Regions from separate parts of the Neisseria sp. P0009.S007 genome, predicted to be linked through region 3. Evidence: predicted binding sites of a transcription regulator. Region 3 holds the regulator's gene; each other region holds the start of a gene.

Region 1 (4,782 bases), on a different contig from region 3:
GCGCAGGCTTGGCTGAACGCGGCCATGAATTCGGCTCCGTAACCGGTCGTGCGCGTCGTTGTGGCTGGTTTGACGCGGCTGCTCTGAAACGCTCTATTCAAGTTAACGGCATTTCCGGCATGTGCATTACCAAGCTGGATGTGATGGACGGTATTGAAAACATCAATATCTGTGTAGGTTATGAATTGCCTGATGGCAGCAAAACCGATATTCTGCCTTGCGGCTCCGATGCGGTAGAAACCTGCAAACCGATTTATGAAACCATGCCGGGTTGGAGCGAGTCCACTTTTGGTGTGAAAGAGTACGACAAACTGCCTGAAAACGCTAAAGCTTATCTGAAACGGATTGAAGAAGTTTGCGGTGCGCCTGTGGCCATTGTTTCAACCGGTCCTGAGCGCGAAGAAACCATTGTTTTGCATCATCCGTTTGCTTAATTGATTAAGTGAATAAAAGGCCGTCTGAATTTTTCAGACGGCCTTTTATATGAAATGCAATAAAAATTCAGCCCTGAAGGATGTCTGTCTTCAGGGCTGAATTTTGTATTTTACGCTGTTTTTAAGTACGAATGTTTGGAAAGTGAGATGTAGTGCCAAGTAACAATTATTCTCATTGACGTAAATCAAGAAAAACCAAATCTGTAATTTTATTTCATAAAAACCCCTGTAAATAAATGGGTATTGATGTTATCCTTTCAGAAAATTTACAGTCTATATTTTCAATAAAATTAGGAGCTTGATATGTCAAATGCTGTTCAGCAACGTCCTGCCGCTTGGGAAGGTTTTGTCGGTGGCAACTGGGAAACCAACGTAGATGTCCGCGATTTTATTCAAAAAAACTACACGCCATATGAAGGCGATGCCTCTTTCTTGGCACCAGCAACTGAAGCCACAACCAAGCTGTGGGCGGAAGTGATGGAAGGCATCAAGGTTGAAAACCGTACGCACGAGCCGTATAAAATCGACGCGCAAATCGTCTCCGGTATTACCAGCCATGCTCCAGGCTATATCGACAAAGATTTGGAAACCATCGTTGGCCTGCAAACAGACGAGCCTTTGAAACGCTCTATCATGCCGTTTGGCGGTTTGAAAATGGTGCAAGACGCGTGCAAAGTGTACAACGTTGAATTGAATCCCGAAGTCAGCGAAATTTTCACCAAATACCGCAAGACCCACAACCAAGGCGTGTTTGACGTTTATACGCCCGACATCCGCCGTTGCCGTAAATCAGGCGTGATTACCGGCCTGCCGGATGCTTATGGCCGTGGCCGTATTATCGGTGACTACCGTCGTGTGGCATTGTACGGTATCGACTTCTTGATGAAAGACAAACTCAACCAGTTCAACTCACTGCAAGCCGATTTGGAAAACGGTGTGGACTTGGAAGAAGTGATCCGCCGCCGCGAAGAAATCAATGAGCAATATAAAGCATTGAACCAAATGAAAGAAATGGCGGCTTCTTACGGCTACGATATTTCCGGCCCTGCAAAAAATGCACAAGAAGCGATCCAATGGACTTATTTCGCCTACCTCGCTGCCGTTAAATCTCAAAACGGCGCAGCGATGTCCTTCGGCCGTGTATCTTCATTCTTGGATATTTACATCGAACGCGACCTGAAAAACGGTGTGATTACCGAAACCCAAGCGCAAGAATTCATTGACCACTTGGTGATGAAACTGCGTATGGTCCGTTTCCTGCGTACGCCCGAATACGACCAACTCTTCTCCGGCGACCCGATTTGGGCAACCGAATCCATCGGCGGTATGGGCTTGGACGGCCGTACCTTGGTAACCCGCACCAACTTCCGCGTGCTGCATACTCTGTACAACATGGGCCCGTCTCCTGAGCCAAACATCACTGTATTGTGGTCAGAACAACTGCCGCAAGGCTTTAAAGAATTCTGCGCCAAAGTATCCATCGATACTTCGTCCATCCAATACGAAAACGACGATTTGATGCGCCCTGACTTCAATAGCGACGACTACGCCATTGCCTGCTGCGTCAGCCCGATGGTGGTCGGCAAACAAATGCAGTTCTTCGGCGCACGCGCCAACTTGGCTAAAACTCTGCTGTACGCAATCAATGGCGGCGTGGACGAGAAATCTAAAGAGCAAGTTGGTCCGAAAACCGAGCCGATTATGGACGAAGTTTTGGACTACGACACTGTCTTTGAGCGCATGGACAAATTCATGGATTGGTTGGCAACCCAATACGTTACCGCGCTGAACATTATTCACTACATGCACGACAAATACAGCTACGAAGCTGCATTGATGGCATTGCATGACCGTGATGTGAAACGTACGATGGCATGCGGTATCGCCGGTTTGTCTGTGGCTGCCGACTCATTGTCCGCCATTAAGTACGCCAAAGTGAAACCGATTCGTGACGAAAATGGCATTGCCGTTGACTTCGAAATCGAAGGCGAATACCCACAATTTGGTAACAACGACGACCGCGTTGACGATATTGCTTGCGATTTGGTTGAACGCTTCATGAAAAAAGTGGCAACCCACAAAACTTACCGCAACGCCACTCCGACTCAGTCCGTACTGACCATTACTTCCAACGTTGTTTACGGTAAGAAAACCGGTAATACTCCAGACGGCCGCCGTGCAGGCGCTCCGTTTGGTCCGGGTGCAAACCCAATGCACGGTCGTGACGTCAACGGTGCAGTCGCTTCATTGACTTCCGTAGCCAAACTGCCATTTGAGTTTGCCAAAGACGGTATTTCCTATACCTTCTCCATTATTCCTGGCGCGTTGGGTAAAGACGAGTATTCTCGCGAACGCAACCTTGCCGGTTTGATGGACGGTTATTTCCACCATGAAGACGGTATTTTGGAAGGCGGCCAACACTTGAACGTCAACGTATTGAATCGCGAGACTTTGGAAGATGCGATGCACAATCCAGAGAAATATCCGCAGTTGACCATTCGTGTGTCCGGTTATGCGGTTCGCTTCAACTCGCTGACCCGCGAACAACAGCTTGACGTGATTACCCGTACATTCACAGAAACCATGTAATCCGGGTGGAGAAACAAACCGGAAGCTAAATTTGCATTTGGTTTGTTTTGAAACAAAGCTCCGAGGCCGTCTGAAATGTTCAGACGGCCTTTATTATCGTACAATCCATATAAGCAAAAACATTTTTGAGCCGAACACTATGTCCACGACTTTTGCCATTACCCCCGAGCCGGCACTGAAAGACCTTGGCCACCGTCACTATAACGGTAAAGGCATTATTCATTCGATTGAATCTTGCGGTGCTGTCGATGGTCCGGGTTTGCGCTACGTGCTCTTTTTGCAAGGCTGCCTGATGCGTTGCCTGTATTGCCATAATCGTGACACATGGGATCTTCATACTGAGCAGGCGCAGGAATTGGATGTGGCAACTGTGATGAAGCAGGTCATGACCTATCGTCATTATTTGCGTGCGACAGGCGGAGGCGTAACGGCAACCGGCGGCGAGCCGTTATTGCAATATGAGTTTGTATGCGATTGGTTTACGGCCTGTCGGGAACACGATATCCATACCTGTCTAGACAGCAATGGCTATGCTTTGCACTATGATTCGATTTTGGATGATTTGCTCGATCATACCAATTTGGTCATGCTCGACTTAAAACAAATCGATCCTGAAATTCATAAAGTGCTTGTCGGTATTCCAAATACCAAAACGCTGAAATTCGCGCGCTATCTTGCTGAACGCAATCAGCCGACGCGTGTGCGTTATGTGGTTGTTCCCGGTTATACCGATGATGAGCGGTCAGCGCATTTATTGGGCGAGTTTATCGGTGATATGGATAATGTCGAAATGGTCGAGCTCTTGCCGTATCACGAATTGGGCGCACACAAATGGGCTTTGTGCGGCGACGAATACAAATTAAAAGGCGTACATCCGCCGCCCAAAGAAACCATTCTGAAAATCAAAGAAATATTAGAGAGCTACGGAAAAAACATTATTTATTAAAACAGAAAAAGGCCGTCTGAAACGAAATAATCAGTTTCAGACGGCCTTTTCATTATTGAAAAAAATTTAAGCGTTCAATGCGGCCAAAACCTTGGCGACAACTTCTGATACTGCAACGGCTTGAGCCTGATTGTTACGGCGCTCGGCATATTCGACATTGCCTTCTTTCAATGCGCGATCGCCGATCACGATGCGGTGAGGAATACCCAACAGCTCGGAGTCATTCAGCAATACGCCTGCACGTTCGTCGCGGTCATCCAACAAAACATCCGCACCAGCAGCCAAAAGCTCGGCGTAGATTTTGTCGGCGGCTTCGCGCACGGCGTCTGATTTTTTGTAGTTCATCGGCACGATAACGACTTCAAACGGCGCCATTGCTTTGGTCCAAACAATGCCTTTTTCGTCGTTGTTTTGTTCGATGGCGGCGGCCACAACGCGGGTAATACCGATACCGTAGCAGCCCATTTCCATGATTTGGGATTTGCCGTTATTGTCCAAGAAGCTGACATTCATGGCTTGGGTATATTTGTCGCGCAATTGGAAAACGTGGCCGACTTCAATACCGCGCGCCAGTTTCAGACGGCCTTGTTCGTCAGGGCTAATGTCGCCTTCGATGACATTGCGTAAATCGACAAATTCAGGCTCGGCAGCATCTCGGCCGAAGTTGAAGCCGGTATAGTGGTAGTCGTCTTCGTTTGCGCCGATAACCCAGTCTGCGCCTTTTTCGGTGGCGAAATCGGCATAGACTTTGCCTTTGAAGTTGACAGGGCCGAGAGAGCCGCCGTTGGCGCCGAACTGTTCAATAATCGCGGC
Region 2 (4,782 bases), on a different contig from region 3:
TTGAACCGTGCCGATCATGGTTTGATTGATGCGCGCGGTTTCGGCTTCGATGACTTCGTTCAAAGCTTCGAGGCGGCGCACTTTTTCTTCGTGCGGCGTGTCGTCGTGCAGGTTGGCGGCAGGCGTACCTGGGCGCGGACTGTAAATAAAGACGAAGCTCAAGTCGAAGGCAATGTCTTTCACCAGTTTCAAGGTTTGCTCGAACTCGCGCTCGGTCTCGCCCGGGAAGCCGACGATAAAGTCGGAGCTGAGGCACAAATCAGGACGGATGGCGCGCAGTTTGCGGATGATGGATTTGTATTCCAAGGCGGTGTAGCCGCGTTTCATTGCGCTCAATACGCGGTCGGAACCGCTTTGAATCGGCAGGTGCAGGTGGGAAACCAGCTTCGGCAGGTCGCGGTAGCACTCGATAATCGCGTCGGTAAATTCGCGCGGATGGCTGGTGGTAAAGCGCAGGCGTTCGATGCCGGGGATTTCGTGGACGATGCGCAACAAAGTGGCAAAGTCGCAGATTTCGCCGTTTTCCATTTCGCCGCGATAGGCATTGACGTTTTGGCCTAAGAGGTTGATTTCTTTAACGCCTTGTTGCGCCAAACCGGCAATTTCGGTCAATACGTCGTTGAGCGGGCGGGAGAATTCTTCGCCGCGGGTATAAGGGACGACGCAGTAAGAGCAGTATTTGGAACAGCCTTCCATAATGGAAATGAATGCCGAACCGCCTTCTACGCGCGCAGGCGGCAGGTGGTCGAATTTCTCGATTTCGGGGAAGGAAATGTCGATTTGAGACAGACCGGTGGTTTCTTTATCGACGATGAGTTTGGGCAGGCGGTGCAGCGTTTGCGGGCCGAAAACCACGTCCACATACGGAGCGCGTTTGACGATGTTCTCACCTTCTTGAGAGGCAACGCAGCCGGCAACGCCGATGATGAGGTCGGGATTTTTTTCTTTGAGCGGACGTACGCGGCCTAAGTCGGAGAAGACTTTCTCTTGCGCTTTTTCACGCACGGAGCAGGTGTTGAACAAGATGATGTCGGCGTCGTCAGGTTGGGTAACCTGCTCGATGCCGCCGTGTTCTTCGGCGAGGACGGACAGCATTTTTTCGCTGTCGTACTCGTTCATTTGGCACCCGAAGGTGCGGATAAATACTTTTTTCATGGTTTGTTTTGATTGACTTGCTTGTTGTAAAAGGGTTCAGACGGCCTGTGCAATACTCTGGTCGTCTGAAAAATTATTCTTCCGCCTTTTTCTGCTTTTTGGCGTGTTCGATGAACCTGTCGGCCTCGGCGTCGGTCAAAATCCAGATTTCGCGGACGAGGCGGCTTTCTTCGTTGTATTTGAACGCAACGGCTTTGCCGGTTTGATTCAGCAGGCGGCCCATGGGGATGAAACGGTCGTTTTCATCGTGGATTTTGGTGAAGCGGGTGATTTGCAGTTTGGCTGCGTTGCCGTCCACAATGCCCAAGGTCAGCAGGCGCGTCCAAGAAAAACCGCCTTTGCTGACTTTCAGATAAGGCAGATCGACGGTTTTTAAAACGGCCACATCCATATCGTCAGGCAGGCTGCGTTGTGCATGGACGAGGGAGGACGCCAAAAGGGCGAGGCTGAGTATGAATCCGCGTAACATGATGCTTTTCTTTTATTGTTTCAATAGGTCGCGGATTATAGCACAAGCAGGAAAAATATGGATAGAGTGTTTGTTTTTAAAGAATAATTTTGATTTTGCGCCCGATTCTTATTTTGAAGCCTGGGCCGTCTGAAAAGGATTTGGTGTTAAAATGGCATCGATTTGATTTTCAGACGACCTCTTACGAAAGAATTGACCATGAACCGTAATGAAAGCTTGTTCAACCGCGCCAAAGCCATTATTCCCGGCGGCGTGAACTCTCCTGTGCGCGCATTCGGCAGCGTCGGCGGCGTACCGCGCTTTATCAAAAAGGCAGAAGGCGCGTATGTTTGGGACGAAAACGGCACGCGTTATACCGACTATGTCGGCTCTTGGGGCCCTGCGATTGTCGGCCATGCCCATCCCGAAGTCATTGAAGCCGTGCGCGAAGCAGCATTGGGCGGTTTGTCGTTTGGTGCGCCGACTGAAGGCGAAATTGTCATTGCCGAAGAAATCGCTAAAATCATGCCGTCCGTCGAGCAGCTGCGCCTTGTCAGCTCCGGCACGGAAGCAACGATGACCGCCATCCGTCTGGCACGCGGTTTTACCGGACGCGACAAAATCATCAAGTTTGAAGGCTGCTACCACGGCCATTCCGACAGCCTGTTGGTGAAAGCAGGCAGCGGTCTGCTGACGTTTGGCAACCCTTCTTCCGCCGGTGTGCCTGCCGACTTTACCAAACACACTTTGGTACTCGAATACAACAATATCGCCCAACTGGAAGAAGCCTTTGCCCAAAGCGGCAATGACATTGCCTGTGTGATTTTGGAGCCTTTTGTCGGCAATATGAATCTGGTTAGGCCGTCTGAAGCCTTTGTCAAAGCCTTGCGCGAATTGACTGAAAAACACGGTGCCGTGTTGATTTACGACGAAGTGATGACCGGTTTCCGCGTGGCGCTGGGCGGTGCGCAATCTTTGCACGGCATCAAGCCTGATTTGACCACCATGGGAAAAGTGATCGGCGGCGGTATGCCTTTGGCGGCGTTCGGTGGCCGTAAAGACATTATGGAATGTATTTCCCCGTTGGGCGGCGTGTATCAGGCAGGCACATTGTCCGGTAATCCGATTGCGGTTGCGGCCGGTTTGAAAACGCTGGAAATCATTCAGCGCGAAGGCTTCTATGAAAACCTGACTGCCCTGACCCAACGCCTCGCCAACGGTATTGCCGACGCGGCTAAAGCGCATGGCGTTGAATTTACGGCGGACAGTGTGGGCGGTATGTTTGGTTTGTATTTTGCCAGCCATACGCCGCAAAACTATGCCGACATGGCGCGTTCCAATATCGACGGTTTCAAACATTTCTTCCACGGTATGCTCGACCGCAATGTCGCATTCGGCCCGTCAGCTTACGAAGCCGGTTTTGTTTCCGCCGCGCATACGCCTGAGCTGATTGACGAAACCATTGCTGTGGCACACGAAGTGTTCAAAGAAATGGCAAAATAAAAGCTGAAGTTGTCATGTGAAAATGAAAAAAGGCCGTCTGAAAAATATTCAGACGGCCTTTCGCTATTTTAAATAAATGCTTGATTATGCTTCTTCAGCTTTGCTGCGGATAATCAGCAGAGGCAGGTGGCTTTGACGCATTACGGTCTCGGCGAAGCTGCCCATCAGCAGGTGCATCAGGCCGGTGCGGCCGTGTGTGCCGAGTACCAACAGGTCTGCGCCGTTGTTGTCGGCGTAGTCAACCAAGTCTTGCGCCATTTCGCGCGCGCCTTTGTTGGCAACCAACAGGTGTTTCACGATGTTTTCAACGCCGCTTTCACGCGCTGTTTTTTCTGCGAAATCCAAAACTTCGTTACCTTGAGCCACTGCGGCGGCTTCGTAGCTTTCGTGTTGCAGGAATTCAGGAGCCAAAGCCATGTATTCTGCAGGGTTGGCAACGTGAACCAAAGTCAGTTGGGCTTTGTTGAGGCTTGCCAGTTCGGCGGCATGTTTCAATGCATTGAGGGAGGTCTCGCTACCGTCAACGGCTACAACCAGATGTTTGTACATATTCATTCTCCTTTTGCGCCGAGTAGCGGCACTTTCGTTTAATATGAAATCAGAACTTGTCTGAATGTGAAACGATTATAAACTCTTTCGGGCAGGTACAACAGCCCATCTGCTTTCAAGTATAATGTCTGTCCGAATCGCCTGTCGCGTTTTTCATTAATTTATTGATATATCACAAGGTTGCTTATGCAGGACGCTGCTTTTCTTTCTTCGCGCCGCTTTGGCGGTATTGCCAGACTTTACGGAGACGAAGCGCTGGCGCGCTTTTCGCGTGCGCATGTGTGCGTGGTCGGCGTCGGCGGCGTCGGCTCGTGGGCGGTGGAGGCGTTGGCGAGGAGCGGCATCGGTCGTTTAACGCTGATTGATTTGGACAATGTTGCCGAATCCAATGTCAACCGCCAGTTGCACGCTTTGACCGATGATTTCGGTAAGGCAAAAGTTACCGCTTTGCGCGAACGCATTGCCCAAATCAATCCGCAATGCGAAGTGACGGAAATCGAAGATTTTGTGACGGAAGATAATCTGGACGAGCTTTTCAGACGGCCTTTTGACTTCGTCATCGACGCCATCGACCAAATCCGTGTCAAAGCGGCGATGGCGGCGTATTTCGTGCAACATAAACAACCGTTTATTATCAGCGGCGGCGCGGGCGGACAGAAGAATCCGGCGTTGATTCAAACCGCCGATTTGAGCCGCGTTACCCACGATCCGCTGCTTTCCAACTTGCGCTACACCTTGCGCAAACGCTACGGCTTCAGCCGCGATACCAAAGAAAAAATGCGCGTGCCTTGCGTTTATTCAACCGAGAATATTACGCCGCCGCAATCCGGCGAAGCGTGTTCGACCGATGCCGCGCCGCAAGGTTTGTCCTGCGCGGGCTATGGCGCGAGTATGCTGGTGACGGCTTCGTTTGGGTTGTATTGTGCGCAGGCGGCGGTGGAGCATATCGCAGGGCGGAAGTGAGGGGTAGGAAATGGGTAAGAGCCGATTTTTTAAAGCCTACTTTATTGCCAGTCTGATTTATGCGGTATGGTTCGGCGTATTGATGTATGCCGTCGATCCGATGTTTCTCGATGTGATGGAATGCAATACGTTGCCCGGCGATTATTTGTGTGTGCAAAGCGGTT
Region 3 (4,656 bases):
TGGAGAACTCAATGCAAAAAATCCCTTTGACCGTCCGTGGTGCAGAATTGTTGAAACAAGAACTTCAACACCTCAAAAGCGTAGCACGCCCAGAAGTCATTGAAGCCATCGCCGAAGCACGTTCACACGGCGACTTGTCTGAAAACGCAGAATACGAAGCCGCCAAAGAGCGTCAAGGCTTTATCGAAGGCCGCATTGCCGAGTTGGAACACAAACTCTCTATGGCGCACATCATCAACCCTGCCGAAATCCATGCAGAAGGCAAAATTGTGTTCGGCACAACTGTGACACTGGAAGATTTGGAAACCGAAGAACAAGTTACCTACCAAATCGTCGGTGAAGATGAAGCAGACATCAAAGAACACAAAATCTACGTTGGCTCCCCCATTGCCCGAGCCCTGATCGGCAAAGAAGAAGGCGACGTTGCAGAAGTTCAAGCACCCGGCGGCGTGCGTGAATATGACATCATTGCCGTGCAATATATTTAAATAAACAAAAGGCCGTCTGAAAACATTTTCAGACGGCCTTTTGCTGTACCTAAAAACACCATAATCAAAGAAAATAAAATCTTCACAGGAGAAGCATAATGAATCTACTATACAAAATTATCCAAACCGCTGCCGCCATGTGGCTTGGTATGCAGCTGACAGCAGGCTATGTTACTGCCCCTATCCTATTCCGCATCCTGCCCAAAATGCTGGCAGGAGAAATTGCCGGCATTTTATTTGCTATTACAGCACTTTGTGGCTTAGTTATTTTTGGCGCAGCCTATGCCTTTTTCAGACGGCAGCTGGCCTTACTTTCTTGGTGGATATTGGTACTTTGGCTACTCTTAGCCTGTAATCATCTTTTGGTTACGCCGGTTATCGAGGCACACAAGTACGGACTAGATAACTGGTTACTGTCCCTAGTAGGTGGAACATTCGGCGTTTGGCACGGCTTATCCAGTATCATCTTTTTGATTTGTACAATACTCGCCGCTGTTTGCGTATGGAAATGGCCCAAGTCAAACTAATCTGTCTTAATAAAAGGCCGTCTGAAAATAAGTCTTTCAGACGGCCTTTTATTTTGAATCATGAATTCCCCGACTCTTCAAATATAAACCATAAAAAAATGCCCTGCAATATGCAGGGCATTTTTCAAAAACCGATTAAGGTTTAGCGTAACCGTGAACGCCATTGTAAGGAGCTGGGATCCAACCTTCATCAGTAGCAGGCAATTCGCCTTGACCTTCGATAGTTTGACCTGGAGCAACTTGACGAGTAACCACGCTGCGGATTTTAACATCAACGCGGCGGTCAGGCTCGATACAAGCGATAAGAGCAGCACGTTTCTTAGCTTTAGAAACTTTTTTGCCCAGTTTAGCAACTTCAGCTTCACAAGTAGCAGTCATTTGAGCTTGAGATTCGCCCAGACCTACTGCAGAGATTTTGCTAGAAGCAACGCCACGACCTACCAAGTAGTTAGCAACTACGTTGGCACGACGCTCAGACAGAGCTTGGTTGTATTGCTCAGAACCCATGAAGTCAGTGTGACCTTCAACACGTACAGTTTGTACGCTTTCGTTGCTCAGGCGTTGAGCCAAAGCGTTCAGGTTCTCTTGAGCTTCAGGACGCAGGTTGTCTTTGTCGAAGCCGAACAGAGTTTTAGAAGACAGGGAAACAGTTTCATCAACATACTCAGGAGCTTGTTGTACAGGAGCAACTGCTTCGCGGTCACCACATTCAACACGGCCTTCGGTAGCTTTGTCGAAGTAGCTGTTTTTCCAGCATTCGCCGTAGTTGTTACGGACGATTTCTTGAGATTGGCTGCTTACGGTGTAACCGTGTTTGGTGTGCGCTTCGCTGGCCATAGCGGTGCCAGAGGCAACCAAGGCAACGAACAATGCGCTTAATTTCAGCTGTTTGGTCATTTTATTCCCTCATCAAATTGTTATGCGGCGGACTAGGAAAGCAACCGCTGCAAAGTACCAATATACAGGCCGCAGTATCAAAACAGCGGCAAATCGGATATATCAGGTTGCACTATAAAGAAGCGCAAGGCAAACTGTCAATACTCGATGCCTTCAAACAATCATGAAGTGCCTGCTTCCTAGTAGTTAATCATGCCGAAAAATCAATCTTGTGTCATTAATTTAGGGCAAAATCAGACAATTCACCTACCTAAAGTTGTACAAAAACAACAAAACCCCTTTCCCTCTTCTTTCCTGAATTTCCTGTTTTCATATCATTAAAAGATATTTTCATTAAAAACAACCATTTTCAAAACTCGGGGCAAAACTGGGCAAAATATGTTAAATTACATGCCGTTTGTCGCACAAAATCCACAATAACAACGTATTCGGTACTACTACCATGAAACTGCAACAATTACGTTACGCCCTTGAAGTTTACCGGCACAATCTGAATGTCTCCGAGGCTGCCGATGCGCTTTTTACATCCCAGCCCGGCATTTCCAAACAAATCCGCCTGCTTGAAGAAGAATTGGGTATCCAAATTTTTATCCGCAGCGGCAAACGTGTGGTTTCCGTTTCGCAACCGGGCAAAGCCGTATTAGAGATTTCGGAACGGATTTTGCGTGATGTACAAAACATTAAAAATATCGGCAGCGAGTTTACCGATCACGACAGCGGCTCGCTAACCATCGCGACAACGCATACCCAGGCGCGCTATGCTTTGCCCAAAATCGTTGCGGAATTTGTCAAAAACTACCCTAAAGTCAATTTGACCATCAAACAAGGCAGCCCTTCTGCCATTGCCCAAATGGTCAGCAGCGGAGAAGCAGATTTGGCAATTATTACCGAACGCATTGACGATCACCCCGAGTTGGGCAAACTACCCTGCTACGAATGGAACCATGCCGTGATTGTTCCGCACGATCACCCTCTTTTGGACTGCCGCAATCCTTTAAGCCTTGAAGATTTAGCTTCTTTTCCGCTAGTTACTTACGAATTTGCTTTTAATTCCGGCAGCAGCATTGCGCGTACATTTAATAAAGCGCATATTGAGCAACCTGATGTTGCCTTATCGGCTGCCGATACAGATGTATTGAAGACGTATGTCCGCTTAGGCTTGGGCGTTGGTTTAATGGCGAAAATGGCGTACGATCCTGCGGTCGATCAAGATTTACAGCTGATTGATGCGGCACACTTATTTGAACCATCACCCACTTGGATAGCCTTACGCACCGATACCTACCTGCGCGGTTACGCGTATGACTTTATCCAGATGTTTGCACCGAAACTGACCAGAGAAGTAGTCGACCGCATTCTGTACACGCCGGTTGTTGAAGATTTTTCAATTTAATATCTGACTATAACTTGCGTAACTTAACAATTATTCTTTAATTCTTGTTAAAAAGGCCGTCTGAAATATTTCAGACGGCCTAAGATTCAGATAGCGTGCGAACAACCAGAAACCATTTTCTTCAAGGTTGTCGCATCTAAGATTTTGATGTGCTTGTGTTCAACAGAAATCAAGCCTTCATGATGGAATTTAGACAAGGTGCGGCTGACTGTTTCCAGTTTCAGCCCCAAATAGCTGCCGATTTCCTCACGCGACATCCGCAAGATAAAATCATTGGCGGCAAAACCTCGTGAATAGAGACGCTGAGACAGATTGAGTAAGAATGCTGCCAATCGCTCTTCAGCGCGCATATTGCCCAAAAGCAGCATAACGCCCTGATCTCGGACAATTTCGCGGCTCATCAAGCGGAAAAAGTGAGAACGGAGGCTGGGAATATCCTGACCAAGTTCTTCAATATGTGTAAACGGAAGCTCGCATACCTCGCTGTCTTCCAAAGCCACAGCATCACAGCTGTGAATATGGGAACAAATCCCATCCATACCGATCAGCTCGCCCGACATAAAAAAGCCGGTTACCTGATCTCGTCCATCTTGGCTGGCAACTGTTGTCTTAAAGAAGCCCGCACGGATGGCAAATAAAGAGGTAAACGGCTCGCCGGCACGGAACAGGTATTCACCTTTTTTCAGACGGCGGCTTTGACGGATAACCGCGTCTAATTGTGAAAATTCGTTAGGCATCAGTCCGACAGGCAAACACAGCTCGCGTAAAGAACATGTGGAACACAAGGTTTTCATTTGATGTGTTGCATTGTGTGTGGCCATAACGCACCTTTAATTTGCTTAGTTCTCTCAATCCCTGATGAAGCCGAATAACTATTGACCCATGTCAAAGTTGGCATATCATTATGAGGCATTCTACCAAACTATCGAAATTTTGACTAAAATTTTCCCTAATTTCCTTACTTCATACTACAAGCCCCGACCATGAAAATCATCCCTATCTCAAATAACACTAACACAAACAATGAATTACCGGAATTCGACCGCGAATTGATTGCCAGTTTGCCATCAAGCGGTCCACGTTATACATCCTATCCGACCGCCGACCGCTTCCATGAAGGCTTTAAAGAAGCCGAATATATCCAAGCTTTAAACCTGCGTAACATGGGCGCGCTCAACAAACCCCTTTCACTCTACATCCACATCCCCTTCTGCAATACCATCTGCTACTACTGCGGCTGCAACAAAATCATTACCAAAGACAAAAGCCGTGCCGATGCCTATATCCAGTATCTGGAAAAAGAAATGGAGTTGCTGGCACCGCATTTAGGCGGACGACACCAGCTTGCGCA

Evidence for each region. Region 3 encodes FNR, which switches genes on or off when oxygen is low (the NO sensors DNR and NnrR bind a similar motif). Its sites were predicted from a motif close to TTGATNNNNATCAA; they were not measured.
Region 1: a site for FNR is predicted at 610-623, ahead of pflB (formate C-acetyltransferase). Genes of this name have one in related genera too.
Region 2: a site for FNR is predicted at 3,820-3,833, ahead of ACTHS3_RS05895 (universal stress protein). Genes of this name have one in related genera too.

The regions. Positions count from the first base shown of each region.
Region 1 is NZ_JBQCVF010000001.1:301-5,082, forward strand. It holds partial or broken gene ACTHS3_RS00005 (adenylosuccinate synthetase) at 1-434, shown strand, start outside; gene pflB (formate C-acetyltransferase) at 738-3,023, shown strand; gene pflA (pyruvate formate lyase 1-activating protein) at 3,163-3,969, shown strand; gene ACTHS3_RS00020 (proline--tRNA ligase) at 4,036-4,782, opposite strand, start outside.
Region 2 is NZ_JBQCVF010000044.1:141-4,922, reverse strand. It holds gene miaB (tRNA (N6-isopentenyl adenosine(37)-C2)-methylthiotransferase MiaB) at 1-1,155, opposite strand, end outside; gene ACTHS3_RS05905 (hypothetical protein) at 1,229-1,624, opposite strand; gene hemL (glutamate-1-semialdehyde 2,1-aminomutase) at 1,823-3,106, shown strand; gene ACTHS3_RS05895 (universal stress protein) at 3,191-3,655, opposite strand; gene ACTHS3_RS05890 (tRNA threonylcarbamoyladenosine dehydratase) at 3,842-4,618, shown strand; partial or broken gene ACTHS3_RS05885 (hypothetical protein) at 4,629-4,782, shown strand, end outside.
Region 3 is NZ_JBQCVF010000056.1:461-5,116, forward strand. It holds gene greA (transcription elongation factor GreA) at 12-488, shown strand; gene ACTHS3_RS06850 (DUF4149 domain-containing protein) at 587-1,015, shown strand; gene ACTHS3_RS06855 (OmpA family protein) at 1,151-1,912, opposite strand; gene ACTHS3_RS06860 (CysB family HTH-type transcriptional regulator) at 2,355-3,305, shown strand; gene fnr (fumarate/nitrate reduction transcriptional regulator Fnr) at 3,392-4,126, opposite strand; partial or broken gene ACTHS3_RS06870 (oxygen-independent coproporphyrinogen III oxidase) at 4,289-4,656, shown strand, end outside.